DNA from 4 places in the Terrisporobacter muris genome. Region 4 is predicted to be linked to each of the others. Evidence: riboswitches for the same ligand, from Rfam matches in the RefSeq annotation. Region 4 holds a riboswitch; each other region holds the start of a gene.
What was found. Region 4 has a riboswitch for cobalamin ahead of NSA58_RS12390 (energy-coupling factor ABC transporter permease). Riboswitches for the same ligand answer to the same signal wherever they lie in the genome.
Positions count from the first base shown of each region.

Region 1: linked by a shared signal. The riboswitch ahead of pcrA (DNA helicase PcrA) and the one ahead of NSA58_RS12390 (energy-coupling factor ABC transporter permease) in region 4 are both predicted to bind cobalamin.
Region 2: linked by a shared signal. The riboswitch ahead of NSA58_RS06985 (ABC transporter substrate-binding protein) and the one ahead of NSA58_RS12390 (energy-coupling factor ABC transporter permease) in region 4 are both predicted to bind cobalamin.
Region 3: linked by a shared signal. The riboswitch ahead of NSA58_RS07000 (ABC transporter substrate-binding protein) and the one ahead of NSA58_RS12390 (energy-coupling factor ABC transporter permease) in region 4 are both predicted to bind cobalamin.

Region 1 covers NZ_JANKBY010000053.1:8,127-13,376, forward strand. Annotated here, with positions in the region: gene NSA58_RS06290 (VWA domain-containing protein) at 1-1,744, shown strand, start outside; cobalamin riboswitch at 1,835-2,009, shown strand; gene pcrA (DNA helicase PcrA) at 2,388-4,628, shown strand; gene NSA58_RS06300 (M18 family aminopeptidase) at 4,640-5,250, shown strand, end outside.
Region 2 covers NZ_JANKBY010000061.1:237-5,486, forward strand. Annotated here, with positions in the region: gene NSA58_RS06960 (hypothetical protein) at 1-85, opposite strand, end outside; gene NSA58_RS06965 (hypothetical protein) at 120-563, opposite strand; gene acpP (acyl carrier protein) at 706-930, shown strand; gene NSA58_RS06975 (ABC transporter ATP-binding protein) at 978-1,733, opposite strand; gene NSA58_RS06980 (FecCD family ABC transporter permease) at 1,740-2,762, opposite strand; gene NSA58_RS06985 (ABC transporter substrate-binding protein) at 2,752-3,660, opposite strand; cobalamin riboswitch at 3,973-4,294, opposite strand; gene NSA58_RS06990 (ABC transporter ATP-binding protein) at 4,374-5,129, opposite strand; gene NSA58_RS06995 (FecCD family ABC transporter permease) at 5,136-5,250, opposite strand, start outside.
Region 3 covers NZ_JANKBY010000061.1:5,846-11,095, reverse strand. Annotated here, with positions in the region: gene NSA58_RS07020 (NAD(+)/NADH kinase) at 1-415, opposite strand, end outside; gene NSA58_RS07015 (YbaK/EbsC family protein) at 800-1,297, shown strand; gene NSA58_RS07010 (RluA family pseudouridine synthase) at 1,437-2,342, shown strand; gene NSA58_RS07005 (nucleoid-associated protein) at 2,362-3,375, shown strand; cobalamin riboswitch at 3,445-3,696, shown strand; gene NSA58_RS07000 (ABC transporter substrate-binding protein) at 3,810-4,718, shown strand; gene NSA58_RS06995 (FecCD family ABC transporter permease) at 4,708-5,250, shown strand, end outside.
Region 4 covers NZ_JANKBY010000163.1:1,859-7,108, forward strand. Annotated here, with positions in the region: gene NSA58_RS12370 (sensor histidine kinase) at 1-70, opposite strand, end outside; gene NSA58_RS12375 (response regulator transcription factor) at 73-744, opposite strand; gene NSA58_RS12380 (DUF4956 domain-containing protein) at 928-1,614, opposite strand; gene NSA58_RS12385 (polyphosphate polymerase domain-containing protein) at 1,608-2,363, opposite strand; cobalamin riboswitch at 2,515-2,800, shown strand; gene NSA58_RS12390 (energy-coupling factor ABC transporter permease) at 3,008-3,724, shown strand; gene NSA58_RS12395 (energy-coupling factor ABC transporter substrate-binding protein) at 3,724-4,053, shown strand; gene cbiQ (cobalt ECF transporter T component CbiQ) at 4,040-4,726, shown strand; gene NSA58_RS12405 (energy-coupling factor ABC transporter ATP-binding protein) at 4,869-5,250, shown strand, end outside.

The DNA.
Region 1 (5,250 bases), on a different contig from region 4:
AAATAGAGTAAATAACTTGGCTTGGACTGTTTCTGGTATGTATGATGAAGATATAGACTCCAGTGAAAAAGATTATTCATCTAAGGATGTTTCTTTATATTTTGGTATAATTGCTGGAGCAAGAAGGAAGTACTTGGATTGGGATATAATAAAAAAATACCTAATGAGTAGAATAAAAAAATCCTATAATAAGGATATATTATATACCTTAATTGAGCTAGTTCTTAACTCTATAGTAGAAGATAAGGTAATAAATGAGAGACCAGGTGTAGCAGAAATAAGAAGCAAAGCTTACAAAGATGTACTTGTGAATTATAGTAAAATTCATAAGGAAGATATATTACAGACATTAAGGTATACTTTTATTCTTCAAGCTATGGACAGGCATCCTGTAGTGGATGGTTTAACTAGAAGAATAATTAGAGATATAAAGGCTATTGATTGTAATGATGATTTAATGACTATATTAAAAAGGCTGGATGAAATTTATTTAACTTATTTTGAAGTTATAATGAACTCTCAAATGGAAAATTCTCAAGTAATTGAGAAAGATATAGAAAATGTAAATGTAGATTTTGATACTTTTTCAGATTTTATGTATGAAGAGTTATATATGGATGAAGAAACAGAAACTATAGAAAGTGAAATTAATAATATAAGTAATTCTATGTTAGTTGAAAATTTAGGTGAAATGGGCTATGGAGATTTAGAAAAATCACCAAATAGGATAATTTATGTGGATGAAGTTATGGCTCAAAAAATTTACGACAAGGTAGGATATTACTATGGAAAAACTTTTTTGAGTGAAAGTGAAGTGAAAAAATTTGAAACTAAACACTGTAGAGGTATTCATGAGGGATGTAGAATTCACTTCACAGATGGAGTATTGCGTAGTGAATGTAACAATGCTTTTCAACTAAAATATGTTACTAGGCAAAAAGAAAATAATTTATATAAATATAGAGATAATATTAAATTACATAAAAGAAGCATTAATAAACTAAAGGAAAGTATATCAAGAATATTAGTAGAAGAAAGTGCTATTGATAGAATTTATTCTGATGGAGGAACTATTTGTGCCAATAGGGCATGGAGAATAGGAAGAAGTAATAATACCAAAGTATTTTATAAAGATATACGAAATGAAAAAGGAAAATATGTAATAGATATATTGCTAGATGCCAGCGGCTCACAAAGTAGAAATCAATTTAATGTGGCTATACAAGCATATATAATTGCTATGGCATTAACTTCTGTAGGTATTCCAAATAGGGTTATGGGATATCTAAGTTTTTTAGATTACACCATATTGAAACGATATAGAAATTATAACGATGATATTAATTCTTGTGAAAATATATTCGAATATTTTTCAGCAGGAAATAATAGAGATGGACTAGCAATAAAGGCAACTTGTGATGATTTAATAGAAAGAGAAGAAGAAAATAAAATTCTTATAGTTCTTAGTGATGGAAAGCCTAATGATGTGAAAATTGGGAAAGATAGATCTAGAAGTTTAAGAGGAGAAGCATCATATAAAGGTATTATTGGAGTGAAAGACACAGCTTTAGAAGTTAGAAAAGCAAGAAAGCAAGGTATACTTGTACTGGGAGTTTTTACTGGCAAAGAAAGCGATTTAGATGCAGAAAAAATGATTTATGGCAAAGACTTTATTTATACTAAGGATATAGAAAGATTTGCAGATATTGTTGCTATGTATTTGAAGAAAATAATAAAAAATTAAAATATTTTAGGAAAACATATATCGAAATATTTGGTAAAAAATAACAAATTATTTTATTTATGTGCTATAATTATATTAGTTCAAAATTAAATTAATTAAAATATTTTAGGTTCTTGTTTAAGATTAATAGGGAAAAAGGTGAGATACCTTTGCAGCCCCCGCTACTGTAATGTGGACGAAACTTTTAACCACTGTGGAAAACATGGGAAGGAAAAGAAGTAGGATGAAGCAGAGCCAGGAGACCTGCCTATAATATAAAGCCATTTCTTCGGGGAAGGAGAAATATCTTAATAAAAATTTTTATTTGAAGATATTGTGCCTAACTTGAAGTTAGGCACTTTTTACATATAATGAAATTATATTATCATAGCGCTCACATAGTGGCTTAAAGTGGTAACGAAGCTATTTCATTTATATGATCGAAGTGAATTTTAAATTGCCCTCAACCTATTTTATTTCAAAATAGTTTGAAAATAGAATAACCCTTAACCTATGCCTTAGGATTCTCCAAAGTCCTAAGGCCTTTTTTTGAGGAATAGTATTTTATAATTTATTCATGGGAATTATTATAGTATTATGAAATTTGAAGAAAAATCAGAATTAGATTAAAATATATTTATATGAGCATTATAGGAGGATATATATGATTTCAGATATAATAGAAAAATTAAATCCCGCTCAGAGAGAAGCAGTAGAGAATACAGAAGGCGCTGTATTAATACTTGCTGGAGCTGGGTCAGGAAAGACTAGAGTTTTAACTACTAGAATAGGATATCTTATGGAAGATAAGGATGTTAAAGCCGAAAATATATTAGCAATAACATTTACTAATAAGGCTGCCAATGAGATGAGGGAAAGGGTAGAAGAAACTTTGGAAGGAACCGATACTAAAGAAATGTGGATTACAACATTCCACTCTTGCTGTGTTCGTATCCTTAGAAAAAGTATAAATAAAATAGGTTATAACAGAAGTTTCGTTATATATGATAGTCCAGACCAAGTAACTTTAATTAAAGACTGTATGAGAGAGTTGGACATTAGTGATAAAGCCTTTGACCCTAAATATGTATTAAGTTGCATATCTAATGCAAAGGATAAACTATATTCTCCTAAAAAGTATTTAAAATTAAATGAAGGAGATATATCTAAAACAAAAGTAGGGGAAATATATGCCCTATATCAAGATCGTTTAAAAAGAAATAGTGCACTAGACTTTGATGATTTAATAATGAAAACAGTTGAGTTATTTAAAGAATGTCCAGATGTATTAGACTTTTATAGAAATAAATTTAGATACATAATGGTCGATGAATATCAAGATACAAGTAAAGCTCAATATGAGTTAATAAAATTATTAGCTAAGCAACATCAAAATATTTGTGTTGTTGGAGATGATGATCAAAGTATTTATGGTTGGAGAGGCGCTGACATAAGAAACATTCTTGAATTCGAAAGAGATTATGATAATGTTAAAATAGTAAAACTTGAGCAAAACTACAGGTCAACACAAGTAATATTGGATGCAGCTAACCATGTTATTGCTAATAATACAGAAAGAAAAAGAAAAAGACTTTGGAGTGATAAAAAGGAAGGGCAGCTAATAAAAATTCAATTGGCAGAAAATGAAATTGAAGAAGGTGATTTCATAATAAATACTATTTCATATATGAAAAGATATGAAGATAGAGATTACAAAGATTTTGCAGTTTTATATAGAGCCAATGCCCAAGCTCGTTCTGTGGAAGATGCTTTAAATAGAGCGGGGATACCATACAATATTTATGGTGGTATAAAATTCTATGAAAGGAAAGAAATAAAGGATATTATAGCTTATCTTAGAGTAATACAAAATCCTCAGGATGATGTATCTTTAAAAAGAATAATTAATGTTCCTAGACGTGGTATAGGACTTAGAACTATAGAAAAAATAGAAGACAGAGCTAGTTTAAAAGAAGAAAGTATTTATTCCGTACTTATTGATATAGAAGATAACTCAGATATATCGAGAAAAGCTAGAGCAAGTATAAGTGAATTTGTAGATTTAATGTCCACACTAAGAAGTTTTACAGGAATATATACTGTTAGCCAAGTAATTGAAAAAGTATTAGATATAACAGGATATAAGGATGAATTGTTAAAAGAAAAGAACAATGAAGGGGAAGATAGATTAGAAAACTTACAAGAACTTATATCAGTTGCTCTAGAGTTTGAGAGTTCAAGTGATGATAAGAGTTTAGAATCATTCCTAACAAATGTTGCACTTAATGCAGAACCAGATAATGAAGAAGAAGAAGAAGATAGAGTTTCATTAATGACTATACATTCATCAAAAGGTCTTGAATTCCCGGTTGTATTTTTAGCAGGAATGGAGGAAAAAATATTCCCAATTTCTAGGGCTATTCAATCTATGAAAGATAGCGATATAGAAGAAGAAAGAAGGCTTTGTTACGTTGGAATAACTAGGGCAAAGGAAGAATTATTCTTAACATTGACAAGAAAGAGAACTCTATATGGTAGAACTAATCCTTCAATCGCATCTAGATTTATAGAAGAGTTGCCAGATGAGTGTATAGAAAGATTAAATAAAGAACAAAAAGAATTATCTTTTTCAAAAGCTAATTATAATATACTTGATAAATATACTCAAAAATACAAGATGAATAATATGAACAAGGTTGAAGCAGCTAAAAAAGCAAATGCAACTATAAAAAATACATCAAATGAAAGCAACATAGACGACTTGAAACTTGGTGCTAAGGTACATCATCCTAAGTTTGGGCTAGGGACAGTAGTTGCCTTAAAAGGTCCAGATGTTACTATAGCATTCGATAATCAGGGTATAAAAACTATAAATAAAGAATATACAACTTTAGACTTAGTTTAATAGGAGGAGCTATGAAAAAACAATTTGCCGAGAATTTAATAGATTATATTTATAATAGTCCAACTGCATTTAATGCAGTAAAAACTAGTAAAGATTTACTAATGAAAAATGGATTTAAAGAATTAAAAATGAATGAGAAATGGCAACTGAAAGTTGGAGGAAAGTATTTTATAACAAAGAATGCATCTTCTTTAACAGCCTTTGTAGTAAATTCTGACAATATGCAAGAAGGCTTTAGAATAATAGGGTCTCATAGTGATTCACCTACATTTAGGATTAAACCTGATGCAGAAATGACTGTGGAAAATACTTATTTAAAATTAAATACTGAAGGCTACGGTGGATCAATACTAAGTACTTGGTTTGATAGACCATTATCAATTGCAGGTAGAGTAGTATTAAAATCTGAAGATATATTGTGTCCAAGAGAAGAAATAATTAATATAAATAGACCAATTTGTATAATACCAAACTTAGCTATTCACATGAATAGAACAGTAAACGATGGTTATAAGTTTAACAAACAAAAAGATACACTACCTCTAGTAGGATTACTAAATGAAACATTAGAAAAAGATGAGTTTCTATTAAAGGAAATAAGTAAAGCATTAAATATAAATAA
Region 2 (5,250 bases), on a different contig from region 4:
TAGCTATTATTATTAATAATCCGCCATTAAATCCACAGTCATCCCCGCCAAAAAATCTTGATAAAGTTTCCTCTAACTTTGCCATGTCACTCCCCCCTTAAAGTCAAACGGTTATATTGCTATATACTAATATATGTTTTCAAGCATAAATAAGTTACTTCAATGAAATTTTTATTCATCAGTGTATCTAGCTCATTTTGGCTTTCATTATTTGCTTCAAATACTAATTTTAAATATTCATCTTTATCATCCTCATTATCTTCGTTTATGACATCTATTAATAATTCGATAGATGAAGTTTTTATTAATTTATATTTGTCAAACAAAAAAGATGTATGTGAATTTTCCATACCTTTTTTTATCTTCATTAATCTAGATATATACTCCCCTTTTTTTTCGTTAACCTTATCCTCATTTTCCATTACATCTTGCAAGATTACATTACTCTCAGCAACATAGTCTTTTATTCTATCCATATCTATAAGCAATGAGTTGTAAAAAAGACACCCAAGAATTATAAAAAAACCTGCAATTGACGATAATAATAATCCTATGTTTTTCATTATCCTTCCTCCTAAAGTTATTATCTATATTAAATTTATATTCATTTTTTAAAACTTTAGGACTTTTTTTGATTATATATTGAAAAATTGCCAATATTATATTAAACTACAATTAAATTTTAAATTAACATGGAGGTAACTAATGTTTGAAAAAATTAGAGATATTATAGTTGAACAATTAGGTTTAGATGATTCTGATTCTTTAGCTATGGAAACATCACTTAAAGAAGATCTAGATGCTGATTCTCTAGATGCTGTTGAAGTTATAATGGCTTTAGAGGAAGCGTTTGATATAGAAATACCAGACGAAGATGCTGAAAACTTCAAAACTATTGGTGATATAGTAGAATATATTGAAGGTCACTAATATATAAAAAGGGATGTTTCCATTAGGAACATCCCTTTTTCATATATTTAAGCCCATTTTTGTAAAATATTTTTCATAAAGTCTTTTATATCTATCCCATAAACTTCATTTAATGTATAACCATTAAATACATCCTCAGGTAATCCATAATCAACTTCTTTTCCATCTTTAAGTATAAGTACTCTATCTGCAAAATATTGAACTAAATTTAAGTCGTGTAATACACCAACCACTATTTTATTATTATTTTTAACCCAATCCTTTAGGTTTTCTAATAATTCTATCTGATGTTTAAAATCTAGATGATTGGTAGGTTCGTCTAATAAAATCACATCTGGATTTTGTGCAAAGACTCTTGCTAAAAATACTCTTTGAAGTTGACCACCTGATAATTCAGTAATCATCTTATCTTTTAATTCATATATGCCAACTTTTTTCATACTCTCAACTATTATTTCAACATCTTTAGGAGATAGCCTTGCAAAAGCCCCCTTTGAATAAGCATACCTTCCTAGAGATACGGTATCATAAACAGTATAAGGGAAATATAACTGAGTTATTTGGCTCATTAATCCTATTTTTTTTGCCAACTCCAGTCTGCTAAGTTCTCTTACTTCTTTTCCATCTACTTTTATATTACCTTTATATTCAATAATATTCGCAATAGATTTTAAAAGCGTACTCTTACCACATCCATTAGGTCCTACAATACAAAGATTTTCTCCTCTTTTTACATTAAGATTAATATTTTTAATTATTTCTTTTTTATCATATCCTGTATATAAATTTTTTATTTCTAACATTTAATATCACCTAGCTTTTTTGAAATATATATAGGCAAAGAATGGAGCTCCTATTAACGCTGTTACAGCCCCCACAGGTAGTTCCATGGGTGAGAATACAGTTCTTGCTATTAAGTCTGTAACAACCATTAGACATCCTCCAAATAAAAATGACATAGGTACCACATATTTATGATTAGAACCAAATATTTTCCTTACAATATGAGGAGCAATTAAGTCTACAAATCCTATGGTTCCACTTAATGCTACTGAACCTCCCGTCAAAATAGAACAATATATAAATAATTTGCTTTTCACCTTTTTTGTATCTACCCCTACTAAATTTGCTTGTTCTTCACCAAATGTAAGTATATCCATTTCTTTTGTAAATCTAAGGACCCCTAACATTCCTATAATAAAGAAAGGTATAATAAGTCCAACATATGACCAACCCTTCATTGCAAAGCTTCCCATCTTCCACAGTGTAATACTTTCTAGATCCTCAGTGAAAAATGCTGTTAATGTTGTTAATAAAGCATTTACAAACAAAGAAAATACCATTCCTGCTAAAATTATTGTATTATTTGACATAGTTTTATCTATTTTAGATGCAAAAGTTATAACCAGAAATACAGTAGCTAAACCAGAAATAAATCCTATTAATGGCAAGGTAAAGCCTTGTAGTAAAGGTATTGATATACCTGAAACAATTACCAACCCTGCGCCAAGAGATGCCCCTGAGGATACACCTAGTGTATATGGTGATGCCAATTCATTTTTTAATACAGATTGAATGACAGCGCCACTTACAGCAAGACATCCACCAACTATAAATGCTAATAACACTCTTGGTAATCTTATTTTCCAAATTATAGCTACTTGCGGAGATGCTATGTTTTCATTAAGTGGTAAATTTAAAATTTTATTTAGCATAACAGATATGGTATCTAAAATGCTAATATGGGAACTTCCATTGGAAGCTCCCATACTTATAATAAAAAATGTAATCAATACACTTAATAATATTTTCTTTTTATTTCTATTTTCCATAAACATCTGGATATATAGCTTTAGCCATTTGATCTAAAGCTTTCAGTATATTTTGATTTCCACGAGCAGCTGAATTTGCATCTATATAATAAACATCTCCATTTTTAACAGCTGTTATGTTATCCCATCCATCACGTGCTAATATTTCTGCTGCTGGATCTTCAACATAATCAACTTTTGTTAATATTACATCTGGATTAGCATCTAATATTGCCTCTTCTGTTGGGGCAAACCAGCTTTCTTCATCTTTAAACACATTTTCTGCTCCTACTACTTCAACCATTTCATTTAAGAATGTGCTGTGACCAAAACTAAATAAGTTTGGAGCTGGACCTATTTCAAAGTATACTTTCTTTTTATCTTTTATAGTTTTAGCTAACTCTTCGTATTTAGATATTTTTTCTTTCATATCAGTGATTATTTCTGCACCTTTTTTCTCTTCATTTACTAAAGAAGCTATAAACTCTATATCCTTGTATATACCTTCTATACTATCACTACTTGGTATGTAAACTACTGGTATACCTGCTTCAACTATTGCTTTGTATGGATCTTCTGCAGAACCTATTTTATTGTGTCCTGATGCTATTATTATATCTGGCTCTAAAGCTATTATTGCTTCTGCATCTGGATTATTCATATCCATTTTGGGAAGTTCTTCATTCAATCCTTCTATTCCTTCAGAATATTTATCTACACCAACTAGTTTATCTCCTACACCAAGTTCTACTAAAACTTCAGTATTTGATGGCACTGCAGATATTATTCTTTCTAATTTTGTTGGTATTGTAACCTCATTTCCTTCCCTGTCAGTTACAGTTGTCTCTTTGCTATTACTGCATCCAACTGTAAACAGTAGTATAAAACTTGTTATAATTGCTAATATTCTTTTCTTCATGTCTTTTCCTCCTATAAATTGTCATAAAAATTCGCTTCGCTTCAGGCAACTCCGTTGCTCAAAAGTAACTTTTTTTACATTTCAATATTTGTTGATATTGCTTAATTCCACGAGTTTTCCACAGATTTGATAGCAATATAATATCCTTGTATGTAAAAAAAGCCTAACCGAAAGGTTAGGCAAATATATACATAGATTTTAAACATAAATGCTTTGTCATATTAAATCAAAAAAATACATATCTATTCTCTTAATATATTAAAATTTAAAACACAATGTTCCATAATGTAATATTTTCTTCACCCCGAAGAAACTACTTTATGATTTTAGGCAGGTCTCCTGACTTAGCTTCATCCTACTCCTCACCTTCCCATAAAAATTTGCTTCGCTTGAGCGACGTGTCGGCGAAATACTTCATGTCGCCAACGAGATGTCTTTGCTACCGCTTTAAGCGACTACGTCGGCACCATGCAATTTCAGACAACTCCGTTGCTCAAAATTCGCTTTTCTTTTATAAATTTTCACAGTGGTATTGTTGAGTTTCGTCCACATTACAGTAACGGGGGCTGTAGAGGAATCACACCTCTTTCCCTTTTAATCTATTGTAAATAGAACCTTAAAATCTAATGTATTCAATTTTTACTCAATTCATTATAACATATTTTGTAATTTATTCAATTTTTTTATTTTATATAATTTTATTTTGTCGTTTATCAAGCCCATTTTTGCAAAATATTTACCATGAAGTCCTTTATATCAATTCCATAGATATCATTTAGTAGTTTATCTTTTAAAACACTTTCCGGTGTTCCATAAGAAACTTCTTCTCCTTTTTTGATCATAAGTACTTTATCTGCAAAATACTGAACTAAATTTAAATCATGCAATACTCCTATTACAATCTTATTATTATCTTTTACCCATTCATTAAGATTATCCAAAAGATCTATTTGATTTTTAAAATCAAGATGATTTGTTGGTTCATCTAACAGAATTATATCTGGATCTTGAGCAAATACCCTAGCCAAAAATACTCTTTGTAATTGACCTCCTGATAATTCTGTAATTAACTTATCTTTAAGATCATACACACCTACTTTATTCATGCTATCTACTATTATTTTCCTATCTTCAAAAGAAAGTTTTGAGAAAGCACCCTTTGAATATGCATATCTTCCTAAGGATACAGTATCATAAACAGTATAAGGAAAATATAATTGAGATATTTGACTCATAAGTCCTACTTTTCTTGCCAATTCTACTCTACTAAGCATAGTTACTTCTTTATTATCTATTTTTATATTTCCCTTATAATCAATAATATTGGCTATAGATTTTAATAATGTACTCTTACCACATCCATTAGGTCCAACTATACATAGGTTTTCTCCATTTTTTACATTAAAACTGATATTCTTAATTATATCTTTATCATCATAACCACAATAAAGATTTTTAACATCTAACATTTAACATCAACTTCCTTTTTTAAAATATACATAGGCAAAAAACGGTGCACCTATTAAAGCTGTTACAGCTCCTACCGGTAATTCCATTGGTGCAAATATGGTTCTAGAAATCAAATCTGTT
Region 3 (5,250 bases), on a different contig from region 4:
ATTTTAGATGGATAGTTCTAGATTTATCTCCTTTAACCACAGCCTCGTTTATTCCAAAAATATTGCAACATCCATCGCTAGTTGTAACTTTAGCTTGAAGGAGAGGTAGTTCTTGAGTTATATAATCTCCTTCCAGATAAGATTGAATGAATATATCTATATCTTTTGGAGATATATCTGGAAAAAAACCTAAATGACCAGTATTAATTCCTACTAAGGGTACATTTGGGAGATTATAATCTCGAATAGTTTGTAAAAAACAACCATCTCCACCTATAGATATTATTAATTCTGCTTCAGGATTATATTCATAGTCAACATCAAATCCAACTTCAATTAATTTTTTATGCAAAAGTTTTCTAGTATCAAGAGACCTTTGCACTTTATTAGAGTTTATTGTTACAATTCTCCCCATTTTTCCACCTCGTTTATAAGTTGTATTATATCAAATATATGTAAATTTAGGAAATATCCTTTGTCAAAAAAACATATTATTATGTTAATATTTATACAAAAATGTATGAAAACCTCTATTTAATTGTAAGGATTTTATATTTTATCTTTCGTGTAGATAAAATATAAAATACAACTAATTGGTGAATATGTTTTTAACGTATATTACTCAAGTAATGGAAAGTCATTGTCCATATGAAGAATAATGTCCACATGGTGGTTTGAGAAAAGTAAATTTTACTTTGATAATTTAAAAAATGTTAATTTTATTCTCTAAGGAATTTTATATGATATACTTATTTTGGGAATAATTATAGGGAAATGTTGTAAATGGAGGTGTATAATTATGTCAATAGAAAAGGTAAGAGAATTTTTCAAACAGTATAACAAGGAAGATAATGTTATGGAGCATGAGGTATCTTCGGCAACAGTTGAATTGGCAGCAGAAGCAGTGGGTGTTATTCCTGCTAGAATAGCTAAGACTCTTTCTTTTAAAAATAAAGAAGGAGATAACGCCATATTAATAGTTACAGCTGGTGATGCTAAAATTGACAATAAGAAATTTAAATCAGAGTTTGGACATAAGGCTAAGATGTTAACACCAGAAGAAGTATTAGAATACATAGGTCATGGCATAGGCGGTGTATGCCCTTTTGCTATTAAAAATGATCAGGTAAAGGTATATCTAGATGTATCTATGAAGAGATTTGACACAATTTTCCCAGCAGCAGGAAGCAGTAACTCATCTATAGAGTTAACTTGCGATGAGTTAGAAAAATTTTCTAATGCAGACAAATGGGTAGATGTTTGTAAAGGATATGAAGAAACAGAAGAAGTAAAATAAATTTTATTAGATATTATAAAAATCACACAACTCACAGTGTGATTTTATTTTTTGAGCAAAGGGAATTTTTTGTTTTTACTTATATAAAACTATGAATTTATGGTAATATAAATAATATTAAGTAAAAGTAGGTGAGCATATGTTTAAGAAAGAAGATCAGAAATATAATATTATTTCATATATAAATGAAGAAGAAAATTTAACTTTGAAAGAAGTTTTATTAGATAAACTAAACTTTTCAGTAAGATCTTTATCAAAAATGAAAAGATATAAAACTGTAAAAGTAAATAATACATATATTAGACCAGCTGACAAAATAAATAAAGGTGACTTAATTGAGGTAAGAATTGAAGAAGATATGGCTGATTTTAAGCCACAAGACTTAAAACTATCTATTTTATACGATGACTTTGATATAATTATGGTGAATAAGCCAGCGTTTATGGTAGTTCATCCAACAAAGAGTCATTATGAGAATACTATTGCCAATGGTGTTACTCACTATATTATGGAGAAGGATGAAAAGGTAAAAGTAAGGTTTGTAAATAGACTTGATATGAATACATCAGGTTTAGTTATTGTGGCTAAAAATCCTTATGCTCAATTTGTTTTATCATCAGATATGAAAGATGATAAAGTGGAAAAAATGTATATAGCTGTAGTAAAAGGTATTGTTGAATCAGATTTTGGGACTATAAATGAGCCAATTTATAGACCTACTGATGATAGTATAAAAAGGATAGTTCATGAAGATGGACAACCTTCAGTGACACACTTTGAAGTAGTAGAAAGATTAAAAGATGCCACAGTTTTAAAATTAAAACTGGAAACAGGAAGAACTCATCAAATAAGAGTTCATTTAAATCATATAGGTCATGGAATTATAGGAGATGAGTTATATGGATATGTGGATGAAAATTTAATTAAAAGACAAGCTCTACATGCTTATAGTTTAAAGTTTAAACAACCAAGAACTAGGGAAGATTTAGAGTTTAATGCCCCTCTTCCAAAAGATATGGAAGAATTAATAGAAAAGTTAAAATAAATTACGGAGGTAGTTAGATATGGTTATACATAAGTATATTATTCACGTTCTTGATAGAAATAGTGAAGGCCCAATATTAAATGATTTTGAAGGAAAAAATAATGCAGAGGTAGACAAGTTTTTCCAAAAGATTATTAACAGAGCAGCAAAGGATGATGATTTAAGAAAAGCTGTATTTAAAGACTATAATGAAAATATAATAAGAAATTGCTGTGAACAAATAATATACGATGCTGATACTTTTGTTCAAAACTCAAAAGAAATAGCTTCATTCTTATTTGATATAATGAAAAAATATGAAGACATAGATTCATGTGATTTAGCTATGTGTTTATATAGTGTAAAAGATGAAAAATATGTAGGAATAGTAAAACTAGACTACAAGAAATTATACACTCATTCTATAGAATTATTAGATGAAAAATTCAACATACAAATAATAAGCAACGAAATAGGAATACCAGACACAGGAAGACAAAAACAATGTGCATTAGTTGGACTTAGTGGAATAAATGATGACTTCCATTTAAGATTATTAGACAAAGATTCAGAGAAAGAAGAAGATCCAGAGAAAAAATCAAGATTTATAAATGAATTCTTACATGCTGAAAAAGTTACTGATGATAAGTTTAATACAAAAACTTTCAAAACTACTGCAGATAATTGGATAACAAATGCTATGGGTAATAATATAAAAAAAGCAGAAGATGTTAGAAGTTTATTAAATTACACATTAAAAGAAAAAGAAGAAGTTGATATAGAAGAATTTGTGGAAAAATCAATAGATGATGACCATTTAAAAGAAAGTTTCAAAGAATTAATGACTGATAGAGGAATTGAAACTAGCTTCAATATAGACAAAAAATGGGTTGAGAAGAAGCTTAAAAGAAGAAGTATAAAAACAGACAATGGATTTGATATAAAAGGAAATCTTGTTGATTTTGAAGATCCTATGAAATATAGTGTCAGACAAAATGAAGATGGTACTGTTGATATAATAATAAAGAATGTAAGCTTTTATGAAGAAAAATAATTGAAATATTAAGATTTATTTTTAAAATCATAAAAAACAAGTTTAAATATGCTACAATATATTAAGAAACAATTTAATATAAATTTAGGTTCTTAAAGATTAATAGGGAAAGAGGTGTAATTCCTCTACAGCCCCCGTTACTGTAATGTGGACGAAACTCAGTATACCACTGTATTATAAGCAGAGTAAATTCTTAACAATATAGTTGTCTAAAGCTATAGCGAAGACAATTTGTTAACGCATGAACAAAGCGAATTTTATGGGAAGGTGAGGAGTAGGTTGATACTAAGTCAGGAAACCTGCCTGAATTATGAAGCAAATTTCTTCGGGGTGAAGGAAATATATTAAAAGACATATTATGTCAAAACATAGATATATGAGCCTAGCCTTGTGCTAGGCTTTTTTTATTACAATTTTAACAAGGGGGAAGACTTATGAAGAAAAAATTATTATCATTATTATTATGTGTAGTTATGCTTTTTACAGTAGCATGTAGTAGTAATAAAGAACAAACTGTAACAGATAGAGAAGGTAACAAAGTTGAGATACCATCTAATATTGAAAAAATAGTATCTACAGCACCTTCTAATACAGAAATATTAGCTGGTTTAGGTGTGGGAGATAAAATCGTATGCATGGATACATACTCAGAGGGGATTGAAGGTGTAAATAAAGATGTAAAGAAAATGGATTTTACTTCACCAGATGCAGAGGCAATAATTGAGCTGGAGCCAGATATTGTTATAGCTTCAGGTTATAATAAATCAGGTTCATCTGATGATCCATTTAAATCTATTAGCGATGCAGGGATACCTGTAGTTTACATACCAAGCAGTGAAAGTATAGATGGAATATACAAAGATATAGAATTTATAGCATCTATAGTTAAGGAAGATTCAAAAGGCGAAGAAATAGTTTCTAATATGAAAAGTGAAATAGAAAAAATATCTAAAGTTGGAGAAACAATAAAAGATAAAAAGAAAGTATATATAGAAATAGGGCCAGCACCTAATTTATATAGTATTGGTAATTCTACATTCTTAAATGAAATGGTTGAAATCATAGGAGCAGAAAATATATTTAAGAATCAAAAATCATGGATATCACCAACTGAAGAATCTGTAATAGATGCAAATCCAGATGTAATATTAACTACAGTTAACTATGTAGAAAATCCAGTAAAAGAAATAAAATCTCGTGAAGGTTGGGAAAACATTAAAGCAGTGAAAAATAATGAAGTTTATTATATAGATGCAGATTCATCATCTAGACCAACTCAAAATATAATAAAAGCTTTAAAGGAGATGGCTAAAGCTACATATCCAGATGAGTATGAGAAATAGGGAAAAAATAATTTTAAGCATAATTGTATTACTTACAATTATTTTGTTAGGAACATCCATAGGAAGTTCAGATATAGGTTTATTTGATACATTATCTATAATAGGTAATAAAACCTTAAATTTACCTTTATCAGAAAATGTTACATCAAAACATATTGCAATAATATGGAAGCTTAGGTTGCCAAGGGTATTATTAGCATTTTTAGTTGGAGGTTGTTTAGCAACTAGTGGATCTGTAGTTCAATCTATACTTAAAAATGAATTGGCATCACCCTATACCTTAGGAGTATCTTCAGGTGCTTCTTTGGGAGCTGGGTTTATAATAGTAACAGGAATATCACTACCATTAATAGGTGGATTTACTTTGCCTTTAATAGGATTTATTTTTGGCTTAGTTACTGTTTTTTCTGTAATTGCATTTTCAACAAAAATTGATAAGACCATGTCAAATAATACTGTAGTTCTTGTAGGTATGGTTTTATCACTATTTGTAAATGCACTACTAACTACTTTAACAGCCTTTTTTAGTAAT
Region 4 (5,250 bases):
TACTTATAAAAACTATAGTGAGCAAAGTCATATTGATTAAAATAAATCTGGTTTTTAGCTTTTTAAACATTATTATTTCTCCAGTTTATATCCGGCTCTTCTTATAGTAGTGATTTTTACAGAAGAGTTAATAAAAGTAAGCTTTTTTCTCAGAAAAGAGATATAAACTTCTATATTGTTATATTCAACATCAGAATCAAATCCCCAAAGTTTAGTTATTAAATCGTCTTTGCTTACAATATTTTTAGGTCTTTGCATAAAATAGTTTAATATTTCAAACTCTTTTTGAGTAAGAGTTACTGCAGAATCTCTACAGCTTAAATCATAATTAGATAGATTTAAATTGATATCGCCATAAGTTAACAAGCTATCATTTATAACTTCACCTTTTCTTCGCGATATTGCCCTAAGTCTTGCTAGTAATTCTTTTGGCTCAAAGGGTTTTGGTAAGTAATCATCAGCACCTAAATCAAGACCCGTTACTTTATCATCAACAGAATCTTTCGCGGTTAATAAGAGTATAGGGGTAGATATACTTTCTTTTCGCAGTTTTTGTAAAATTTCTAGACCGTTTAATTTAGGAAGCATTATATCTAAAATAATGACATCATAAATATCTGTTAGAGCATATTCTAGTCCATTATCTCCATCATAAACTGCATCTACGCTATATTTATTATTAATTAATATTTGGCTTAAAGCTTCAGAAAGTTGCTTTTCATCTTCTACTAATAAAAGTTTCAATATGTTATCCTCCAAACTGCTTCAACTTCATGAAGTAAATTTGAGCAATGGAATTATCCTAAGTAGTAATGAGGATATATCATTGACAATATGCTTCTCAATTTTGGCGACATGAGCTAAGCGAATTTTTTTATTATTTTATTATACAATAAAGCCCCTTAAAAAGACTTAAGGGGAAGTAAATTAATTATCACCATAGTTAGTATTAGCAAGAGTAAGAGTAATGTTTAAGTTACCATTTCTACATCTTAACTCGTCCATAAAAGATTTTTGATTTGAATTGGCTTTTAAACTTATTGTATAAGTCAGCTCAAATAAAGAACCAAAGTCCCTAGTTCTAACTCTTTGTATACTATAAGAATTAGTGTAGTTATCTAATACTTCTTCGAATACACCTTCATAATTTAGGTTTTCTGGAATAGTAATTTTAAGTTGCATTGTTTTATTTTTAGGCTCTGCAAATTTGGTCATATGTAATCCAATCATTACAGCAGATAAAATTAAAGTAAATAAAACAGCATAAGTAATATATCCCATACCACAAGTAAGCCCAATTGCTAAAGTAAAGAATATATATGCAATATCCTTTGGATCTCCTGGGGCACTCCTAAAACGAATTATGGAAAATGCTCCAGCTAAAGAGAAGGCTCTAGCTACATTGTTGCCAACTAATAGGATAATTATAGATATTATTACAGGCAACATAATTAAGGTTGTACTAAATCCAGAATTAAAATTATCTTTTTCATGTGTTTTCATATAAACTACACTTATTAAAATTCCTAGTATAATAGATGTACCTATTACTAGTAGAGAATTAATAAGAGTAAATGATTCTCCTGTTGTTGAGGATATTATTGTTTCTAACATATTTCAGCTCCTATTTTTATTTCATTATTTTCTTTATTATTTAAACAATATTTCATAAATTCATTTCCATACTTTGAAAAATGAGTTGGATAAATTTCAAGTTCAGATAAAACTTTTGTAAACCATAAAGGTATGGCACCTAATATCTTTACTTCCATAAGATATTTTCCATCTCCAACGACATCTTCACCAAAACTTCCTTCTTCTAAAAGTAGATGATTTCTTCTAGTCAAAACTCTTGAATCAAATGTTACTCTAAAATCAGGATTATCCTTACAGAAAAAAGCATTTCTTTCATAAGATATAAATACAGTAGGATATACTTTTGTTTTACTAATATAGTATTCTATTTCATGAAGTACTTGTTTATCCATATAATCTTTAACCACAGGTTTTTTATTGTTATAAAGAAATTCATAAGCTTCACCTAAGGACAGAGAAAGTCTTCGCTTGCTAACAATACCCTTGATTTTTTTCTTTAATTCTAAGAATACTCTATCATTAGCATTAGTTGGTATCGTATAGCTTCTTAGTCTGAGTTTTTCTTTATAATATGGTTTTGATATGGAATGTCTTATTACATCGCTATTTTCAGTATCATAATAGATATTATAGATACTGTAAGTTCTATTGTTTTGACAAAATTTATCAGGATTCATATAATCCAGAAGTTTTGGAATTAATTCATTATATTGATTTTCTGTTATTAAAAACTTTTTCTCATAACGTTTAAAGGACTTTATTGCCATATTTTTCACCTCTTTTATCAATTGTTTTACACCATGAGTATAATAATTTAACCTTAAAATAATCTTAAAGAAAATCTGTTAATACATTTTTATAAAAATCAAACTTTTTATAGAATATTTACAAAAATTGGTATAGAATTAAAGTGAAAGAATAATAAAAAATATTTTAGGTTCTTTAAAGATTAATAGGGAAAGAGGTGAGAACCCTCTACAGCCCCCGTTACTGTAATGTGGACGAAACTCAACAAACCACTGTAAAAAAGTTACGAATGGAATTTGAGCAACGGATTTGACTAAAATTGCATGGCGCCGACGTAGTCGTTTAAAGCATTAGCAAAGTCATATCGTTGGTAATATGAACGTAGTGAATTTTTTATGGGAAGGTGAGGAGTAGGATGAAGCTAAGTCAGGAGACCTGCCTAGAGTATAAAAAGAAATTTCTTCGGGGTGAAGGAAGTATCTTATTAGAAAACATTTTATGTTGGAAATTAAGAGATACGAGCCTAGCCTTTCGGTTAGGCTTTTTTTAATTATCAACTAATTAAGTAAGCAAAATATTTAGTTACAACAAGAAATCTTAGTTAAATGAATTAAAATAATAAGATATACACCCTAAAAATAATTAAAAGGGAGATGTATGTAGTATGAAAAAAAGTAATGTAAAATGGTCATTAATAGCAGCATTTATGTTAATGACTACACCAGTAATCTCAAATGCAATGCACATTATGGAAGGCTTTTTACCAGTAAACTGGGCAATAATTTGGTGGGTAATATTTATACCTTTCTTTATAGTAGGACTTAAAAATATTACTAAAATAGTAAAAGAGCAACCTAAAAAGAAATTATTATTAGCTCTTTGTGGAGCTTTCGTTTTTGTATTATCAGCATTAAAAATTCCATCAGTTACAGGTAGTTGTTCGCATCCAACGGGTGTAGGCCTTGCAGCAATATTATTCGGACCTAGTGCAACTGTAGTTTTAGGGACAATAGTATTATTATTCCAAGCCTTATTATTGGCGCATGGTGGAATTACAACTTTAGGAGCAAATGCTTTTTCCATGGCAATTGTAGGACCATTAGTTTCTTTTGGAATATGGAAATTATGTAAAGATAAAATAGATAAAAAAATGGCAGTATTTTTAGCAGCAGCTTTAGGAGATTTGTTAACATATACTGTAACATCTTTCCAACTAGGTTTTGCTTTCCCAGATCCAGCAGGTGGATTTATGGTATCAGCAGTAAAATTCTTAGGAGTGTTCTTTATTACTCAAGTACCTATAGCAATAGCAGAAGGATTACTTACAGTTATAGTTTATAACTTTATAACTGAAAATGAAGAAAGAGAGGTGTTAGCATAATGCAAAGTTCAACAAGAAAAAAATCAAGTAGTATTAAATTAACAATCACTTTACTTCTTTTAGTTTTAGCTATAATTATTGTCCCATTAATAACTCAAAAAGGAGCAGAGTTTGGTGGAGCAGATGGAGAGGCTGAAGGTGTAATAACTGAAATAAATCCAGAGTATGAACCATGGTTTAGCAGTATAATAGAGCCTGCAAGTGGAGAGATTGAAAGTTTATTATTTGCATCTCAAGCTGCATTTGGAGCAGGAATAATAGGATATTATATTGGAACTACTAGAACTAAGAAAAAGATGAGAGATGAATTATTAAATGATAATAGATGATTATGCTTATAAAAATAAGTTATCTAAAGTAAATCCAAATATGAAATTTGCCATAGGTATGTTGTTACTAATTTTATCTTTAATTAATCCTTATAATTATATATCCTTAATTATTATAGCAATAATGAGTTTGGTTATAGTTGGGATTGCAAAGATTGAATTAAAAGATTATATTCATTTTATTAAAATTCCCCTAGTATTTTTAATTATCAGTATAATTATGATACTTCTGACTTTTTCTAAAGATAAAGAAGTCTTATTATACAGTATAAAAATAGGAAGTTTATATATAGGTGTTTCAAATGAATCTATAATATCATCAACACATTTATTCTTTAGAGCATTATCATGTTTGACTTGCATTTATTTTATAATGCTTACAACACCTTTTAATCAATTAATATTTGTATTCAAAAAACTACATTTACCAGACATAGTTTTAGAAATTTCCATGCTAATGTATAGGTTTATATTTATATTTATGGAGGAAGTTGCAGATATAAGAAAATCTCAAGAACTTAGGTTTGGATATATAAATTTAAAGAATGGATACAATTCTTTTGGATTATTAGTAAATATGTTATTTAAAAGAATGATGATAAGATATGATGAAATGAGTATAGCTCTAGACATGAAATTATACGATGGAACATTTTACATAGTAGAACAATAAAATAGTAAAATAATAAAAAAATTTGAGCAACGGGATAAGTCTGAAGCGGTAGCGAAGACTTAGATGTTGGTGACATGAAGTGGAGCGCCTACGCAGTGGCTTAAGCGAATCGAATTCTTTATATTGTAGAGGAAGATTAATAATGTTTAAAATAAATAATTTAACATATAAATATGACAAAAATAGAAAAGCCTTAGATAATATAACTATGGATTTTGATAGAGGAGATATTATTGGAATCATTGGATCGAATGGTTCAGGAAAGTCTACATTATTTAATAACTTAATGGGGATTTTAAAAGCTACACAAGGAGAAATACTTTATAAAAATAACCAGCTGAAATATGACAAAAAAAGTTTATATAATTTAAGAAAAGAGGTTGGTATAGTATTTCAAGACCCAGAAAAACAGATATTTTATTCAATGGTGTACGATGATTTAGCATTTGCCCTTAGGAATATTGGTATGGATGAAAAAACTATAAGAATAAGAATAAATAAAGCATTAGAATCAGTTAATGGAA